DNA from 3 places in the Lactobacillus rizhaonensis genome. Region 2 is predicted to be linked to each of the others. Evidence: riboswitches for the same ligand, from Rfam matches in the RefSeq annotation. Region 2 holds a riboswitch; each other region holds the start of a gene.

What was found. Region 2 has a riboswitch for thiamine pyrophosphate ahead of AAA915_RS03060 (ECF transporter S component). Riboswitches for the same ligand answer to the same signal wherever they lie in the genome.
Region 1: linked by a shared signal. The riboswitch ahead of AAA915_RS03505 (ATP-binding cassette domain-containing protein) and the one ahead of AAA915_RS03060 (ECF transporter S component) in region 2 are both predicted to bind thiamine pyrophosphate.
Region 3: linked by a shared signal. The riboswitch ahead of thiM (hydroxyethylthiazole kinase) and the one ahead of AAA915_RS03060 (ECF transporter S component) in region 2 are both predicted to bind thiamine pyrophosphate.

What each region holds. Positions count from the first base shown of each region.
Region 1 covers NZ_BTTV01000002.1:50,620-53,903, forward strand. The annotation lists gene AAA915_RS03500 (energy-coupling factor transporter transmembrane component T family protein) at 1-302, opposite strand, end outside; gene AAA915_RS03505 (ATP-binding cassette domain-containing protein) at 312-1,742, opposite strand; TPP riboswitch at 1,711-1,802, opposite strand; gene AAA915_RS03510 (helix-turn-helix domain-containing protein) at 1,963-2,901, shown strand; gene htpX (zinc metalloprotease HtpX) at 2,931-3,284, opposite strand, start outside.
Region 2 covers NZ_BTTV01000001.1:638,385-641,668, forward strand. The annotation lists gene AAA915_RS03050 (LysR family transcriptional regulator) at 1-668, opposite strand, end outside; gene udk (uridine kinase) at 847-1,488, shown strand; gene AAA915_RS03060 (ECF transporter S component) at 1,533-2,111, opposite strand; TPP riboswitch at 2,154-2,243, opposite strand; gene AAA915_RS03065 (M42 family metallopeptidase) at 2,319-3,284, opposite strand, start outside.
Region 3 covers NZ_BTTV01000006.1:23,862-27,145, forward strand. The annotation lists gene thiD (bifunctional hydroxymethylpyrimidine kinase/phosphomethylpyrimidine kinase) at 1-74, shown strand, start outside; gene AAA915_RS07615 (type 1 glutamine amidotransferase) at 140-817, shown strand; gene tenA (thiaminase II) at 968-1,627, opposite strand; TPP riboswitch at 1,848-1,946, shown strand; gene thiM (hydroxyethylthiazole kinase) at 2,023-2,811, shown strand; gene thiD (bifunctional hydroxymethylpyrimidine kinase/phosphomethylpyrimidine kinase) at 2,823-3,284, shown strand, end outside.

The sequences.
Region 1 (3,284 bases), on a different contig from region 2:
GTAGCAGTTGTGCTTATTGAAACGCAGTAGATAGTCAAAGTATAAACGTAAATTCGACTAGATAAGCTTAGTGCGTTCTGTAAGCTGGGCTGTGGCGAGAACCAGTATAAGGTCGCAAAAACTGTAAAAGCAGCAATTAAAGGCATAAATAGAGTTAAAAGCAAATTGCTTAATTTAATGTGTTTATAAATTAAATAGATCAATGCAAAGAATATGATAAAAAGGTTTGTTAGTAAACTTGATTTCAGTGATATTTCTATAGAAATAATCAGAGCCAGGATAAATTTAAAACTAGGATTCATGATAGTACCTCACTTATTTGTATAGGTTAAATGCTGGTCTTTAAAAATGAGGTGATAATCACACCAATCAGCTAAATTCTTTAACTCATGGCTGATAATTAAAAGCGTTTGTTTCCGTGCTTTCTGACTCTCTCTTAATAAAGACATCACTTTGACAGCGGAATCTGCATCCAGACCGCTAAGTGGCTCATCAATTAGCAGTACATCCTGATCTGAAATCAACATTAATAAGATTTGCAGTTTCTTTTGTTGCCCGCCGGATAATGAATACACGACATGATCAAGCAGTGAATCAAGCTCAAGAGAGGATAACGCGGCAGCTATTTTGTCATCAGTAAAATAAGAATTAGTCCGCTTTTTTTTGCTGAGGTTAATTTCATCTGCAACAGAGACGTTGATAAACTGGTCACTCGCAGTTTGAAATATTTGGCCTACATGAAGCAAATACTTACGAGTAGATAATTTATTAATTTCACGGTTGTGGTAGGTGATGCTGCCTGAATAAGGGATCATTTTAGTCAGAGCATTAAAAAGCGATGTTTTGCCCACACCGTTGGCTCCTGTAATCAGAGTGGTTTTACCGGAAACAATATTTAAATGTTCCTGCTTCAGAAGTAAACGATTTTGTCTAATCTGAACGTTTTGTAGGGTAAAGCACGACCGGTCATTTTCCTTTGGTAAGACAAAAGTATAGGTACTAGAATCCGTATTTTTTCGCAACAATTTTTCCTGCTCTGCTTGAGAAAGCTGTACCAGGCGTTTACCCTGAAATTGAAAAAGATTGTCGCAGATTCCTTCATAACCAGCTAGCACATGGTCACTTAAGATGATTGTTTTACCTTGATCGCGCAGATGTGCTAGTTTAGCGATTAAGAACTTGCGGGCAGTGGGATCACAGCTGGCGAAGGGTTCATCAAGTAAAAACAAGTCAACATTCATCGCTATGAGTACAGCCAATGCCACTCTTTGTTGTTCGCCACCAGATAATGTATTAATTTTTTGATCAAGTAAATAATCAATTTGGGTAAACTGAACGGCTTCATTTAACTGTTTTAGATACTGGGCCTTATTAAGGCAGAGGTTTTCCAGTGCAAAAATAATTTCTTCTCGAGGAGTTGCCATAGTAAATTGCTCACTCGCATTTTGAAACATCATAGCAGCCTTTAACCCGCCCAGAGTAACAGTGCCGCTTAATTGTCCCGCAAACTCAGGATATAACTTTGCTAATATTTTCAATAAAGTAGATTTACCACAGCCAGTTGGTCCAACTAACAATGAAAACTGCTTTGTAGGAATATTTAAATTAATGTTTGTTAAAATTTGGTTTTGTTTATCATATGAAAATGTTAGGTTATTTAATTTAATCAATTTAGTTACCAAAAAAATCGTCAGGATAATAGCCTGACGATGTAAAATCTTTCGTTTTCCCTTCGCTGGCATTATCCATAGCAGGTTCTGCGGGTTTAATCTCAGCCTTTACAGGCACCCCGATGTTAAATTTTATTATACAGAAAAGAAAATTAGTTGTCTAGATGCACTGGGTCTTTCCGTTATTCATGTAGCAATAATAAAGGTAAAATAACAAAATTATATTAGGAAGATGAAAATTTGCTATATAATAAAACTATATAATCCCTAAACTGTATAAGAGGTGAAAGTAATGGCAGCAGTTAAATTGGAACAATATTTAGCCAGTATCATAGATGCGGCTAGGTCTGATACTAATGAAGTGAAAATAAAACCAGGTAACAGCAACTTTGATTTGTTTATAGCCTTTTTAGAAAATCGTAATACGGGCATTCATCGCTACCAAACAACAGGACTGACTATTCTGTATGAGGCAAAAGGCTCAACTAAAGTGAGAATCAATAGTCAGAATTTTATGCTAAATGATGGTAATATCATCTTTCTACAGAAAAAGAGCAATTATGAAATATTAAAACCTGGTAGTAAAGATATTTTAGTTAAGCTTGAATTTGATCCTAATATAGATGTCCGGAACTTTTTCGACAATCTAACTGTAATGAACAATTTTGAAAAACAATTGCTTAAAAAAGTTAATACCACTTTTGAGCAAAAAAGATTATTAGGATTAAACGGAACGTTAATGTCAGAATCTGCCCATCTACTTAAAAAGATAATTGATGAATATCTTAATCACGACTTGTTTACCCGCAACGCTATAATGGCAGAGCTTACTTTGCTTTTCGTTTCTGCTGTCAGAAGTCAAAATTTAACTTCCGCTCCAGCAACAAGTCATCAGTTTGCAAAAACGGATCTGGAAAAATACATTGATGTCCATTTTACTGACATTACGCTTAATGATGCAGCCAAGCATTTTGGCTTTAATCCTAATTATTTTTCAAGTTTGGTTAAACAAAAAACTGGCAAAAGTTTTGTGGAACATGTTGATGAAAGGCGCATGCTGGAAGCACGAAGTTTACTTGCTCGCCCAGATATTTCCGTCAAAGAGATAATTACCCGTGTTGGTTATAGCGGCAAGTCCTTCTTTTATAAAAAGTTCAGTGAATATTATCATGAAACGCCAGTGCAAATGCGTGCAGAACTATTCAGGCAGGCAAATATTAATTTAAAATAAAAAACAACCTTTAGCAAAAGGTTGTTTTTTTACATTTTTTCTAAACGCTTAATTCTGTCCGCTGTTGGTGGATGACTGTCAAACAAATGGGTAAAACTGCGTTTTTTACGCATAGGATCTTCAATATACATTCCCGCACTGCTGGGGTCAGCTTTTTTCATTGGTGCAGAGCCGTCAATTTTTTCAAGCGCCGAAATTAGCCCTTGCGGATTGCGCGTTAACTCTACTGAAGAAGCATCAGCAAGGTATTCGCGGTTACGTGACAACGCCATTTGCGCTAAACTGGCACAGATAGGCCCCAAAATTAAGACAAAAGCTATTGCTATCACCTTAAAAATGACAACGATAGTGCCACCACTATCATGATCGCTATCGCGATCATC
Region 2 (3,284 bases):
CTGTTTACCTCTGACACTTCTTTATATTTCCAACCATTTTGACAATAGATTTTAAGCATAGCAAGCTGAATATCAGTAATACCAGTTGATTTCCAGTTTTGCATATAAAACATACTGTTTTTAGCGAGTTTCTGCTTATCGCCATGATATTGCCCTAGTTCATCTTTATTTAGCAGTAAGTCAAAACTAGTTTTTCTAAAAGGTAGGCAGTCTATTTTATTATTGCCGGCAAAGGCTAAGTCAAAGCCAACCAGTATGTCATAATTACCATTAATCAATCTTTTGATGCAAGAATCAAAATTTTCTTCGTCAAAATTTGGCTGACAAATATCTGGTATTTTTGAAGCAAATAATGCTGCGTCATTTTCAAAGCCTTGCAAAAAATGGACACGCAACAACTTTTCTGGATTTGGATCTGGATGGTGCCAAATTTCACTGTACAAATTGATAATTTCTACGCTGCGCTTATAGAAAACTTCTCCTACTGGCGTTAACGAGAATTTACCAGCAGAACGGTTAAGCAGTTTTTGACCCAACTCATCTTCTAATTTCTTAATAGCTGAACTGACTGCTGTTTCTGAAACATAGTTTCTCCTTGCTGCTGAAATAAAGCCGTGAGTTTGAACGACATCAACAAAATATTTTACTGGCATTAAGTTATAATTCATTTTGCACCTATGCTATTTAACACAAATTACTTTTTTCACATTTATAATATAAAAAATTTAGCCAACTTTAAACCGTATTCAATAGAAAAGTAGCATTAATTATCAAATATACCTTAACTGTTGGTAATTATGGCAAAAGTAAAGTAAAATGTTTAAGGATTAAAAAAGGAGTGGCATAATGTCTAGACTTGAAAAGCCTGTAGTAATTGGTATTACCGGTGGTTCAGGCAGCGGGAAAACTACCATTGCGCAAAAAATTGTTGCCCAGATGCAAGAGAATGAACACGTTTTGATTATGACCCAGGATTCATATTACAAAGATAATACTGGGATTCCTATGAGTGAAAGGAGGAACATCAACTATGATCATCCAGATGCCTTTGATGTTCCTTTGCTTAGAAAACAGTTGCAAGACTTACTAAATTATCGGTCAGTCGAGATGCCTGTATACGATTTTAAAGAGCATACCCGTAGTCAAAAGACCATTCATACTGAACCTGCCGATATCATTATTCTTGAAGGAATTTTGGTTTTAGCTAACAAAAAAATTCGTGATTTGATGGATATCAAAGTTTACGTTGACACAGATGATGATATTCGCTTTATTAGACGTTTAGAACGTGATCTAAATGAGAGGGGCCGGTCCATTAACTCTGTGATTGAACAATATTTAAGCACAGTTAAGCCGATGTATCATCAATTTATTGAGCCTACCAAGCGCTATGCGGATATTATTGTTCCAGAAGGCGGTAAAAATAATGTGGCCATTGATATGCTTACAACTAAGGTACACTCAATTTTAAGTAAAAAAGAAAAATAAAAAAGGAGTAATTGCTTCAAAGAGCAATACTCCTTTTTAAATATTTAGGCTATTTTTGGTTTCAATGCTTTATCAAATAAATTCGTAATCAGTTTAACTAAAACGCCATCAAAAACCAGAGCAGAAATGATATTGGTAATAAGCATTACGATTTGTACTTGCATACTAAATTTGCTCCAGCCATATAAAATATATGAGGGAACAAAGCACCCAAATGAAGCAAAAAACGCACCAGTTAAAACGCTTTTCCAAGTAAAATTTTGATAACGTTCTTTTTTAGGGAAAAAGCCGATTTCATTAGTGGCACCTTGGATAATTCCGGAAAGAATTGTCGTGGCACCCCACTGACCACCTATTGCCATTTCAACCACAGAAGCTAATAATTCTCCGATCGTACCGGATCCTGCAGTAGGAACAAAATACATCGCTAAAGGTCCGGCCATAAGCCATAAACCTGTAAAAACAGTATCAGTCACCGGTGCGAAACCTGTTGGCACCAACAGCATTTTTATTAAATTAAAAGCCCAGTTAAAGCCATATGTATAAATGACTCCCATAATAATTCCAATTAACGCAATTAAAATAATCGACTTTACATTCCATTTTGAAGTTCTAGTAAACATAAAAAATACTCCTAACTTTACATGTCAGTAGGAGTATCATTATTACTTAATTTTACACTTCCCTAACGCAGGTATTGTCCCGATCAGGTTCAGAGGGTATTTCTCAGCTTTTTGGCACCCCTAGTGACTGCTATTCAATTTTTACTATTATATCATACTTTAAAAAGAGCTGCAGGTTATTTTATAATTTCACCGTGACTGATGATATTAAAATTGACTAAAACTTGCCAGCTTTTCTTTAGTTAAATCACGAATAATAGCAAGCGCCAAATCAACAGATGCTTTAAAGTCAGAATAAGCACTAAAACAATAAGGAGAATGTTCATAACGAACTGGAATGCCAATCACTATGGTTGGTGCACCATTTTCATAATAAATGGCGGCTCCATCCTGGCCACCGCCAGTGCGGACAGAGCGAGTATACGGAATATTGTTCTTATCAGCTAAATCGCAGGCATATTGTTGAAATTTAGGATTAGGCAAAAAGGACGTATCCATGTCACGCAACATCGGCCCCCTCTTCAGTCCAGTTTGCGATAACCACTCTGGGGTAAAGGTATCATCTGCTGGACAAGATTCAAGAACGATTGCTAAATCAGGCTTTACTGCACGTGCTGTTACGTATGCACCACGCAAACCAACTTCTTCCTGGCTGGAAAGTGCTGCCACAACGTTAAATGCAGTTTGTTCACCTTTTAAATTATCTAGCACATCAGCCATAGCAGCTGCGCCAAAACGGTCATCAAAATCTTTGCCGAAAAACAAACCGGATTTTTCATTGTATTCACACTTGACATCCACAAAAATAGGACAACCAGTATCAATTTGATAATCATTAATTGTTTCAGCACGAGAACTGGAACCCACGTCAATAGACATATCAGCTACGTCCGGTACATTATTTTTTTCGGCCGCGGTCATAAAATGAGGCGGTTTAGTGGCCACTACACCAGGAACATATTCACCTGCACGATTTTTAATTTTTACGCGCAGAGCAGGAATATTATATTTAACCCACCCGCCAAGTGGTACAAACTTAATCATGCCGTTAGGACGGACAGCTTGGGTAATAAAGCCAACTGCATCTGAATGTGCATCCAGCTGAATTACTGGCCGGCCTGGTTTGTTTTCCTTTTTGCTGGCATACACATTGAGCATGCCATCAACCTTCAC
Region 3 (3,284 bases), on a different contig from region 2:
TTGCCCACCCAATTGAAGTTGGTTCTAAATACGGTCCAATCAATCATTTTGCAGCGCAGCAAAATCTTAAATAACTATTCTTTGCCCGCTTCTAACTATTAAGATATACTTTAAACAAGATAATAGGGGTTGGTAAATAATGGCTAACAAAACAATCAAGATTGCATATTTATATGAAGACCTGATGAATACTTACGGTGATTCTGGCGACGTTAAAATTATCAGGTTTTTGCTAAAAAAACAGGGCTATGATACACAAGTTGATAATATTTCTCTTGGTGATCAATTCAACGCTTTTGATTATGACTTTGTCTTTTTTGGCGGCGGACAAGATTTTGAGCAAACTGTTGTTGCTAAAGATTTACCGCGTTATAAAGAAACTTTGACAAAGTATATTAACGAAGGCAAGCCTATGGTAGGTGTCTGCGGTGGCTACCAGCTAGTTGGCACATATTATAAAACTAATGCCGGAGTGACAATCAAAGGGCTAGATATTCTACCTTTCCACACCGTTTTTAAGGCAGATAAGCGCATGATTGGTGATACCCGCTACATGAGCGAATGGGGTGAAGTCAAAGCCTTTGAAAACCATTCGGGTCAAACCTATTTTGATGATAAGGATAAGCTACATCCCTTAGGAGAAATGATTGAAGGTTACGGCAACAATCCCCAAGATCACGTCGAAGGTTTGCGCTACCGCAATTTTATCGGTACATATTCCCACGGCCCTATATTAAAAAACTTGAATGTCGCAAACGCCATAGTCAAAATGATTCTAGAATGGCATAATGAGCGAATAGCAGCTAAAACAAATTAATTGCAAAAAAGCTACTAGGCGTAGTAAATCTAATTACTATGTCTAGTAGTTTTTTGATACTTAGTTATTATTGCTATTATAGTTGTGAGTGCAGGTTTTGCCCCCCAATTAACAAATATTTTTCAAAATTGTAGGATATTTTAACAGAAGTTACTCCCAGCCTTGTTTTTCATAAGCCATCTGCCAAAACTGCAATTCATAATAGCTGCTGCGCACAAAAGCAGTTTGCATTTGATCAAGTACTTCATTAGTAGCGTTTTCGGCCAAGGAATTGGTTAAATGCAGCATTTTGGCTACATTTGCACCATACCAATCGCCGTCATAAGTATCAATCCACTCCTGATAATAAGAAACAGGTGAACCTTTTTCAGCCATTTTCTGACCAATTTCCTGATAGAGCCAGTAACATGGTAAAAGCGCTGCTACCGCAGGCTTAACACCAGATCGATTTAATGTCATATGCATGTGATTAACGTAGTTATATGCTGTTGGTGCCACCGGAGTTTCAGCAATTTCAGCTGCAGTTATTTTTAATTCCTCAAAAAAATGTCCTCGCACTGATATTTCAACGTTTTGTAAGTCTTGCGCTCCCGCCAGTAAAAATTCCTTTGCTTCCTGATCATCTGTTTTTGCCGCAATTAATTCATGCAACTTACTAAATTCTCTTAAATAATAGCGGTCCTGCAACAGGTAAAATTTAAAAGTTGCAATTGGGAGTTTGCCACTTTGTAGTTCCTTAATAAAGGGATGTACCAAACTTTTATGCCACAACAACGCCCCTGCTTCGTGCAACTGATCTGTGAAATTCATGATTACTCTCCTCAAAACTAAATAAAATTTTAAACACGGCTTTTAACTATTACTAATTACATTTTACTAAATTTAAATTTTAACTACTATACGATTTTTTGCTTTTTAGCATAATCACTCAATAACAGCTAAAAGCCAAGCATTTATTTATAGTATAAACAGTTAGCATCTTTATCAACCCAGCATTGTAATCAATAGTATAATACGCTATAATTGAAAGCGATAACACGAGGGGTGCCTTTTAGGCTGAGATGAATTTTTTTCAGACCCTTTGAACCTGTAAGCTAATACTTGCGTAGGAACGTGTCAAAAACGCTTAAGCTTTGGCACTTCCACGTGCCAGGGCTTTTTTATTAATCAAAATTTTTCAAAAACATTTAGTCGGGAGTAATAAAATGCAGTTAGACTTATTAGATAAATTACGAGCGCAAAATCCCGTTATTTTTAACATCGCCAATTTTGTGACAGTCCAAGATGTGGCGAATGCTGTCAATGCTATTGGTGCTTCACCAATTATGAGCAATGAAGTCGCTGAAGCCGAAGAAATAGTGCGAATGGCTTCCGCAGTGGCAGTTAATATTGGCTGTTTAACCAAGCAGCAAATCAATCATATTAAAAAGGTAGAAGACCTAGCAAGGCAGTATAATAAGCCGATAGTATTTGATCCTGTTGCGGTTGGTGCAGTCGAATATCGCTACAAAATCGCAGATAAGCTTTTATGGGATTTTCATACCAGTATTATTCGCGGTAATATTGGTGAAATTGCTGCACTAGGTGACTTCAACTGGGATTCAAAGGGCATCGATGCAGGTTCCGGCTCCGGTAATATTGATGATATTGCTATGAAAACTGCTCAGAAATATCATTGTACGGTCATTGCCAGTGGTCCTACAGATACAATTAGTGACGGTAAAAGACTGGCTCATATTCACAACGGCTCACCACTTTTTAAAACTCATGTGGGCTCAGGTGATATGTTGTCCAGTATTGTCACAGCTTTTACCGCAGTCACTGATGATCCGTTTGAAGCGGCTCAGATAGGTGCTTTAGTTTTCAGTTGTGTGGGTCAAATGGTTGTCCAAGATCATCCCGGTGTTGGACCAAGTACTTTTGGTATGTACCTTATAGATTATTTGTACAAAGTAGCAGTCGCTGATATTAAGCAAATTGCTGATTTTGATTAAGGAACTTCATGATGACAGAAAAAATTAATTCTTTTCCCCAGGTTTTAACTATTGCCGGTACAGATTCAGGTGGTGGTGCCGGAATAATGGCTGACCTTAAAACTTTTCAAATGCAAAAAGTATTTGGAACAGCTGTTGTAGTAGCAGTGACAGCACAAAACACTTTAGGTGTACAAAAATCTTTTTTACTACCACTAGAAATGATCGATGCCCAATTTGCATCTTTAGCAGAAGATTTTCATATTCGTGCTTGTAAAACGGGAATGTTAGGTGATGCAGCTCATGTTCACCAAGTTGCTCTTAACCTGCAAAAGTATGACTTTGGCCCTATTACCATAGATCCCGTGATGATTGCTAAAGGAGGTGCACCACTTTTAAGTCAAGATGCTGTTGCCACGGTTAAAAATGAACTACTGCCTTTAGCCGATTTAATCACACCTAACTTACCCGAAGCAGAAGCTTTAACTGGCATT